One region of the Micromonospora sp. USAFONa4 genome, then DNA from elsewhere that is predicted to be linked to it. Evidence: riboswitches for the same ligand, from Rfam matches in the RefSeq annotation. Region 1 holds a riboswitch; the other holds the start of a gene.
What was found. A riboswitch is a leader RNA that binds a small molecule or an ion and turns the genes downstream of it on or off. The one in region 1 is predicted to bind glycine.

Region 1 (4,601 bases):
TCGGCGAAGCCCTCGATCCACCAGATGGTGGGGGTGGCGATGTTGTCGGTGAAGTCGCCGTACAGGTTGAAGCGGCCGTCGAGGTAGTGGGTGTACTCGTGGTTGAGGTTCCAGATCTCGAAGGTGGGGCGCAGCCACTCCGCCTCGTAGGCGATGAAGCGCGGCTGGTTCCCGGCGGACGCCGGGTCGCCTTCGAGGTACATGCCGCCGTTGTTCGTGTCGATGCCGAACATCGGCCCGCCGTACGTCTGGTAGTCGGCGCTGGAGTCGTAGACCACGACCTCGATTGTCGTGTTGCGGTCGTTCGCGACCGGGCCCTTGTCGGCCGCGACGGAGTGGAAGTAGGCGTCCTGGTTGCGCATGCTCGCACAGGCCCAGTCGAGTTGGGCGGAGGTCATCTGCTGGGCGCGGATGCGGATGGTGCTGCCGCAGGCGAAGGTGACCGGCAGGATCGCCGCGGCCAGCCGCGCCTGGAGGTCGCAGGTGTCGTAGTAGGCGCAGTTCGCCTTGTCGTAGTAGTCGGTCATCTCCGCGACGCCGACCCAGAGGGTGGCGGTGGAGCCGGTCATCGCGCTCAGGTCGAGCAGGCCCCGGGCCAGCGGTCGTACCTTCGACCGCAACGCGGTGTGCTGGAGGAAACGGCCCAGTTCGCGGCCGGCGTTGGAGACCAGGTAGCCCCGGTCGGTGCCGAGCAGGGCTCGTTTGCCGGTGGCGAAGGCGTGCAGCGTGTCCACCACGCTCGGGTCGGCGGTGACGGCGCTGACGAACTCGGGCACCTGGTGGCCCCGGAACAGCACGGTGTAGACGTTGTTGACCGCGTTCAGCATCCACCACGACGAGTCGTACGAGCTGTCGTAGCCGGTCAGCAGCCGCTTCACCACGTACAGGTAGCGGGCGTTCTCCTCGGCGCTGTCGATCAGGGTGACCGCCTCGGCCAGCACCTCGCCGTTGACGTCGTTGACGTCGCCGGAGCGGCTGTTGGCGAAGAACGTGTCCAGGCCGGCGCGGATGGCGGTGCGCAGCGTGGGGCCGTACGAGCCCACGGTGGCGGGGTGGTTCCACTGCACGTAGTACCCGGCCCGCAGGTACAGCACGAGCTGGGCGGTACCCGTGGCGTTGGTGCCGTCGTAGGAGGCGGCGTTGTCCCGCAGCCCGTACGCCACGCTTGTCATCTGCGTCTCGCGGAAGGCCTGGGAGGCGTCGCTTCCGGAGAGGCTGAACAGGGTGTTCACGCAGTCGGTGGTGGACGCCCTGATCTGCTGCACCAGGGCGCTGCCGGTCCGGCTCGTGAAGTCGCCGACCGCGCAGGGAGCGGCGGCCGCCCCGCGCGCCGACGGGGCGTTGCGCCGCCCCGAGTCGTCGGGCCGGTCGTAGTCGCGGCGCAGCTCCGCACGGGACGAGGGAAGCGGGGCCCGCTCGCTCAGCGGCAGCGGCGCCCGCCGGACGTGGGCGTCACCGGCGCCGGAGCCGAGGCCGGCGTCGCTCGGGGCGGCGCCGGTCGGCCTGGGCGGTGGTGCCGCGTGCGCGGCGCCGGAGGAGGTCGCCGGGGTCAGCCCGAGCGCCAGCACCAGTGCGAGCGGGACGGCGGGCCAGCCGCGTCGGTTTCGTGTTCTCGTGGTTCTCACGGGTCGCCTCCTGGCGTACGTGGTCCGGCCTGGTCGCCGGCGGGTGGTGGCGGTGCGGAGTGGCTGCGGCGTCGATTCCCGTCGATCCGGCGGGGTCCGCGCTGCGGGTGGCCAGTACAATGGCACACATCACACATCGTGTAAAGAAATCGTCGATGGTCGATAGGAGTGACGATCTGGCTACGGTGCGTCGCCGTTGACAGCCGCTCGACCGGTCGCCTACGGTCTGCGGGCAACCCACAACTACATAGACGCCGTTCGAACCCGCGCGGGAGAGATCCCGACCGCACGTCGGGGCGCCGAAGGAGCAAACTCCCAAGAAACTCTCAGGCCCCGTTACCGCTCGGGTGAGGCGAACTCTGGAAAGCAGACGATCAGTCGTCTCACCCACGGTGCAAACCGCCGACCGGCGGTGAAGCTCTCAGGTCGATGACAGAGCGGGAGGCAACCGACCGTACGACGCGACCGCGTCGGGACGAGGGAGGCCTCCGTGCATCAGAGTCCGACGACCCTGCTCCACCCACCCCTGCACGCCGTGCACGCCGAACTCGGCGCCCGGTTCACCGGCTTCGCCGGCTGGTCGATGCCGCTGCGCTACGGCAGCGAGACCGCCGAGCACCGCGCGGTACGCGAACGCGCGGGCCTCTTCGACCTCAGCCACATGGGGCAGCTCGAGGTGTCCGGGCCGCACGCCGCCGCGGCGCTGGACCACGCGCTGGTCGGGCACCTGTCGGCGGTGCCGGTCGGCGGTGCCCGCTACACCATGCTCTGCGACGAGATCGGCGGCGTGCTCGACGACCTGGTCGCCTACCGGCTCGCCGCCGACCGGTACCTGCTGGTGACCAACGCCGTCAACACCCGCACCGCGCTGGCCGCGTTGCACCTACGCTGCGCCGGACACGCGGCGACCGTCGCCGACCACACCGCCGAGCGGGCCATCATCGCCGTGCAGGGCCCGCGTGCGGCCGACACGGTGCGGGCCGTGGTCGGCGCGGAGCCGACCCGACTCCGCTACTACACCGCCACCGCCGTGGACCTCGGCGGACGGCCGGCGATCGTCGCCCGCACCGGATACACCGGCGAGGACGGCTTCGAGTTCTTCCTCCGGGCCTCGGACGCCGAAGACGTCTGGCGCGCGCTGCTCGCCGCCGGCGCCGGGCACGGGCTGACGCCGGCCGGGCTGGCCTGCCGGGACACGCTGCGCATCGAGGCCGGGATGCCGCTGTACGGCTGCGAGCTGCACCAGGGCGTCACCCCCTTCGAGGCGGGCCTGGGACGGGTGGTGTCCTTCGCCAAGCCGGGCGACTTCGTCGGCCGGGCCGCGTTGGCCGAGCGCCGGGACGCCGGGGCCACCACCGTCCTCGTGGGACTGACCGGAACCGGGCGACGCGTACCGAGGACCGGCCATCCGGTGGTCGCGCTGACAGACGGCGTACCGGCACGACCCGTCGGCGTGGTCACCAGCGGCGCGCTGTCACCGGCGCTCGACCGGCCCGTTGCGATGGCTCACGTCCACGCCGACGCGATCGAGGCCCGGTCCCGGCTGGGCGTCGTCGTCCGAGGAACCACCGAGCCGGTGCGGACCACCCCGCTGCCGTTCTACCGCCGTCCGCGCTGACGCGCACCGACCCATCTTCCCAGGAGTGACGACCATGGACGTACCCGCGCGTCTGCGCTACAGCCGCAACCACGAATGGATCGACGACACGGCCGAACCGGCGGCCGTGGGCATCACCGCGTTCGCCGCCGCCGCCCTCGGCGACATCATCTACGCCGGACTGCCCGAGCCCGGCACCCACTTGAGCGCGGGCGACGTCTGCGGCGAGGTGGAGTCCACCAAGTCGGTGGCCGAGCTGTACATGCCGGTGAGCGGCGAGATCGTCGCCACCAACGAGGCGGTCGTCGCCGACCCGGACCTGATCGGCACCGACCCGTACGGGGCGGGCTGGCTGGTGCGGGTACGCCTGACGGACGCGCCGGCGCTGATGACCGCCGACGAGTACCGCGCCTACCTGGCCGACGCCGACGCGGCGGGTGCGGCATGAGCCTGCTCGACCGTGAACTGATCGACGTCGACCCGGAGATCGCCGAGGCGGTCGCCGCCGAGTTGGACCGGCAGCGGCGGACCCTCGGCATGATCGCCTCGGAGAACCACGCGCCCCGGGCGGTCCTGCAGGCGCAGGGCTCGGTCCTCACCAACAAGTACGCCGAGGGCTACCCCGGCCGGCGGTACTACGGCGGCTGCGAGCACGTCGACACCGTCGAGCGCCTGGCGGTCGAGCGGGCGAGGCGGCTCTTCGGCGCCGCGTACGCCAACGTGCAACCGCACTCCGGCAGCCAGGCCAACGCCGCGGTGATGGCGGCCCTGCTCGACCCCGGAGACACCATCCTGGGCCTCGACCTCGCGCACGGCGGCCACCTGACCCACGGGATGCGGATCAACTTCTCGGGCCGGTTGTACCGGGCGGTGGGCTACCGAGTGGACGCCGAGAGCCTCCTCGTCGACATGGACGCCGTCGAGCGGCTGGCGCACGAGCACCGACCGAAAATGCTGGTGGCGGGCTGGTCGGCGTACCCGAGGACCCTGGACTCCGCGCGGTTCCGCCGCATCGCCGACGCCGTCGGCGCGTACCTGCTGGTCGACATGGCGCACTTCGCCGGGCTGGTCGCCGCCGGGCTGCACCCCAGCCCGGTGCCGCACGCCCACGTGGTCACCCTGACCACCCACAAGACGCTCGGTGGCCCGCGTGGCGGCGCCATCCTCAGCGCGGACACCGACCTGGCCCGGCGTCTCGACTCGGCGGTCTTCCCCGGCCAGCAGGGCGGCCCGCTGGAACACGCCGTCGCCGGCAAGGCGGTGGCGTTCCGCATCGCCGGCGGCGAGGAGTTCCGCGACCAGCAGCGCCGCGCCCTGCGCGGAGCGCGGATCGTCGCCGGGCGCCTTGGCGCCGCCGACGCGCACGACGCCGGCATCCG
Region 2 (4,601 bases), 200 kb from region 1:
CGAAGTCCGACAGCCGCCGCAGGTAGCGCAGCATCGCCGTCTCCGAGTGGTGACTGCGGAACACCGGGTGGGTGAGGAAGTCCGACGTACGGGCCAGCGCCGCCGGCAACGCGCCGGTGACCGGCGCGTCCGCCACCGCCACCGGCCGCCCGGCCACGGTGGCTCCGAACGCGTCGCACACCTTCCGCAGGTGCGCGGGGGTGGTCGTCTCGTCGCAGGACACCCCCACGTGCCCGGCGTCGACCAGCCGCAGGTTCACCCCCCGGGCCGCGGCGTCGGCGACCACCGCCTCGGCGCCGCCGGGCACCCGCACCAGGACGGTGTCGAAGAACGTCTCGTGCACCACCTCGACGCCGTCGACACCCCGCAGCGACGCCGCCAACCGCACCGCCATGTCATGGGTACGGCGGGCGATGCCCCGCAGCCCGTCCGGGCCGTGGTAGACGGCGTACATGCCGGCCATCACCGCCAGCAGCACCTGCGCGGTGCAGATGTTGCTGGTCGCCTTCTCCCGCCGGATGTGCTGCTCCCGGGTCTGCAACGCCAGCCGGTACGCCGGGTTGCCGTCCGCGTCACGCGACACCCCCACCAGCCGGCCCGGCAGCATCCGCTCCAGCCCCGCCCGCACCGCCAGGTAGCCGGCGTGCGGCCCGCCGAAGCCCATCGGCACGCCGAAACGCTGGGTGGTGCCGGCCGCGATGTCGGCGCCGATCTCCCCCGGCGCGCGCAGCAGCGTCAGCGCCAGCAGGTCCGCCGCCACGGTCACCAACGCCCCGACCGCGTGCGCCGCCTCGACCAGAGCCGCCTGGTCACGCACCGCCCCCGACGCCCCCGGGTACTGCAGGTGCAGCCCGAAGAACTCCGCCGGCAACTCGTCGCGCCCGGTGTCGACGATCCGCACGTCGATGCCGAGAGGCTCGGCCCGGCTGGTGATCACCGCGATGGTCTGCGGCAGGGTGTCGGCGTCGACCACGTACACCGGGCTCTTGCTCTTCGACGCGCGGCGCGCGAGCGTCATCGCCTCCGCCGCGGCGGTGCCCTCGTCGAGCATCGACGCGTTCGCGGTGGCCAGCCCCGTCAGGTCCGTGACCATGGTCTGGAAGTTCAGCAGCGCCTCCAGCCGCCCCTGGCTGATCTCCGGCTGGTACGGCGTGTACGCCGTGTACCAGGCCGGGTCCTCCAGCACGTTGCGGCGGATCACCGCCGGGGTGTGCGTGCCGTGGTAGCCCAGACCGATCATGGACACGGCCACCGTGTTGCGGGCCGCCAAGGCCCGCAACTCCGCGAGGGCGTCGTGCTCGCTGGCCGGCTCCGGCAGGTCCAGGGTGCCGTGCCAGCGGATCACCTCGGGAATCGCCGCGTCCATCAGCTCTTCGACCGAGCCGTAGCCGACGGCCTCCAACATCCGGCGCTCGTCGTCCGGATCAGGGCCGATGTGGCGGGCGGCGAACTGCTCTGCGGTCATGGGCGGCGCTCCCGGGGGCGAGGTCGACAGGTCGGCCTCCCCCTCTGTCGCGCCCGCGAGGCGCTCCACAGTGCCTGCCCACGAGGTCCTTTTGCCTGAGAGGTTCCGGGGAGGATTTGCCCCTTCGGCGCCGCCCGGGATGCTGCTGGGCGGTCTCTCCCACGTGGGTGCTGCCGGCATGGTCAACGCTACCAGCGCCGCACCGCCCACCGGAGGTCGTACCCCCGCCGGCGACGACCGTCGATGAGCGGCCCGGCCCCGCACCCCCGGGCGGGCCGCTACCGGCCGACGCCCGCCAGCCCCGCGGCGGCGTCGCCGGCCGTCCGGTCCGCCAGCGCCGGCAGCAGCCGCCCCAGCGGCGCGTCGACGGTCAACGCCGCATACCCGTCGCCCCGGGTCGGGCCCTGGTTGACGATCACCACCGGAACGCCCAGCTTCGCCGCGCGCACCACGAACCGGCGACCCGACATCACCGTCAACGACGAACCCAGCACCAGCAGCAGCCGCGCCCGCGCCACCAGCTCGAAACAACGCGACACCCGGGCCGCCGGCACCGTCTCCCCGAAGAACACCACGTCCGGCTTCAGCATGCCGCCCCGGCAGAACGTGCAGTCGACCGTACGGAACCGGGCCACCTCGTCCTCGGCGAGATCCACGTCACCGTCCGGGTTGACCGCCGCGGCCCGCGCGTCGAAGCCCGGGTTCGCCTCCCGCAGCCGCCGGTCCAACTCCTCCCGCGACGTCCGGTTACCGCAGCCCAGGCACACCACCTCGTCGAGGCGGCCGTGCAACTCCACCACCCGCGGACTGCCCGCGGCGGTGTGCAGCCCGTCCACGTTCTGCGTGATGATCCCCTCGACCAGCCCACCGGCCTGCAGCCGCGCCACCGCCCGGTGCCCCTCGTTCGGGGCCGCCCGCGCGATCACCCGCCACCCCAGGTGGCTGCGCGCCCAGTAGCGCCGCCGCGCCTGCGCGTCGCGCGTGAACGCCTGATACGTCATCGGGGTGTGCCGCCGCGCCGCCCCGCTGGGCCCCCGGTAGTCCGGGATGCCCGACTCGGTGGACAGGCCCGCCCCGCTCAACACCACCACACCACCGCCGGCCACCAGGCCGGCCAGCGCGTCGACCGTCTCCGTCACCCGTCCATGCTGCCTCAGGCAACCACCCTGCGGCGACCGGCCACGTCGTGGCGGGACGGCGGCTAGGTTGGCGGTATGCGCGTCGTCATCGCCGGAGGACACGGCAAGATCGCCCAGCTGACCCACCGCGAACTCGCCGGACGCGGCGACACCGCCGTCGGGCTGATCCGCAACCCCGACCACGCCGCCGCCCTACGTGCCGCCGGCGCCCAGCCCGTCGTGGCCGACCTCGAACACGTCGGCGTCGACGAACTCGCCGCCCACCTCGCCGGCGCCGACGCCGTCCTCTTCGCCGCCGGCGCCGGCCCCGGCAGCGGCGCCGCCCGCAAGGACACCGTCGACCGGGCCGGCGCCGTCCTGCTCGCCGACGCCGCGCAACGCGCCGACGTCCGCCGCTACCTGCTGCTGTCCTCGATGGGAGTGGAAGGCGAACCACCCGCCGGCACCGACGAGGTGTTCGCGGCATACCTGCGCGCCAAGAAGGCCGCCGAGGACGACCTGACCGGCCGCGACCTCGACTGGACGATCCTGCGACCCGGCCGGCTCACCGACGACGCGCCCACCGGGCGGATCACCCTCACCCGACACGCCCCCGCGGGCGCCGTGACCCGCACCGACGTCGCCCGCGTCCTCGTCGCCCTGCTCCACCACCCGCACAGCGCCGGCGCGATCCTGGAACTCGTCGGCGGCAACACCCCCATCGCCGACGCCGTCGCCGCCGCCGACCAGCACTGACCCGCCTCCCGGCGGGCAGCCGACGCCGCTACTCGCCGAGCACGGCACGCAGCTGCGCGCCGAGCGCCCCGGCCGCCTGCGCGTCGGAGCGCAACTGCTCCGACTGCTCCGACAGGTACGCCTGCCACCGGCCCAGGTGCTGCTGCGCCGTCGCCACCGCCGCCACCAACGCCGCCTGCCGGCCCTCCAGCTCCCGCACCTGCCGCCGCAACTCCTCGCCCCCCGACGGCCCGGCGACACCTCCGGCCAGCACGTGCGCCTCGGCGATGATCTCGTCGGCCTGCCGCCGCGCCTCCGCGATGATCTCCGCGCCCTCCGCGCTGGCCTCACCGATCGTCCGGTTCGCCTCGTCCTGCGCCCGCACCGCCAACTCGATCACCATCGGATCCGGGCCCTGCGCGCCGGTGCTGGGCAACGCGCCGTGCCGCAACATCTCCACCTGCCGCGCCAGGCCCTCGTTCTCCCGCCGCAACCGGTCCACCTCACCACCCAGCAACGCCACCCGCTCGTCGGCCGACCGGGCCAGGCCCGCCACCTCGTCGGCGGACAGCCACCGGCCACCCCGGAACCGGCGCGCCTCCAACGCGCTAACGGCCCGGGTCAGCTCACCGTGCGCATCGGCGACCACCCGGTCACCGTGGTCGACGCTCATCGCACACCCGTCCAACTGAAGTCGTCCGGCGCGGCGGCGGCAGCGCCCGCCAGCGGCGGATACAGGCAATGGTCGTAACTCTCCACCAGGATCCGCTCCCGCGGCACCCCCGACGCCGTCAACGCGGCGACCGTCGCCCCGGTCATCTCCGGACTGCCACACACCAGCACCTCGGTGTCGTGCCACGGACCCAACCGCACCGCGGTCTCACCGGCCGTGCCCACCGCCCCCTGCCACTGCCAACCGGACTCCACCGTCGGCACGTACCGCAGCCACCCGGACTGCCACGACTGCCCCGACGCGCCCGCCGCCAACTCCCGCAACGCCACGTCGTCGTACAGGTCGTCGGGGGCCCGTCCCCCCACCACCAGCGTCGTCGAGCGCCCCGGCCCCAGCCGCAACGCCTCCACCACCGCCCGCAGCGGCGCCACCCCCGTGCCCCCCGCCACCAGCAGCAACGGCAGGCCCGGCGACCGGTCGTACGACGACAAGGCCGTCCCCACCGGCGAGCCCAACAGCACCCGGTCCCCCTCCCGCAGCCTGCGCACCAGATGCGTGGAGAACCGGCCCGCCGCCCGCACATGGAACTCGATCGTCCCGTCCGGACGCG

Region 2: it holds a riboswitch for glycine, as region 1 does, so the genes downstream of both, gcvP (aminomethyl-transferring glycine dehydrogenase) here and gcvT (glycine cleavage system aminomethyltransferase GcvT) in region 1, are expected to answer to the same signal.

Annotation. Positions count from the first base shown of each region.
Region 1 covers NZ_CM170072.1:6,768,571-6,773,171, forward strand. Annotated here, with positions in the region: gene AC0OO9_RS29210 (collagenase) at 1-1,625, opposite strand, end outside; glycine riboswitch at 1,885-1,977, shown strand; glycine riboswitch at 1,983-2,063, shown strand; gene gcvT (glycine cleavage system aminomethyltransferase GcvT) at 2,116-3,243, shown strand; gene gcvH (glycine cleavage system protein GcvH) at 3,278-3,670, shown strand; gene glyA (serine hydroxymethyltransferase) at 3,667-4,601, shown strand, end outside.
Region 2 covers NZ_CM170072.1:6,968,806-6,973,406, forward strand. Annotated here, with positions in the region: gene gcvP (aminomethyl-transferring glycine dehydrogenase) at 1-1,465, opposite strand, end outside; glycine riboswitch at 1,539-1,637, opposite strand; gene AC0OO9_RS30120 (NAD-dependent protein deacetylase) at 1,744-2,604, opposite strand; gene AC0OO9_RS30125 (SDR family oxidoreductase) at 2,680-3,339, shown strand; gene AC0OO9_RS30130 (hypothetical protein) at 3,368-3,991, opposite strand; gene AC0OO9_RS30135 (globin domain-containing protein) at 3,988-4,601, opposite strand, start outside.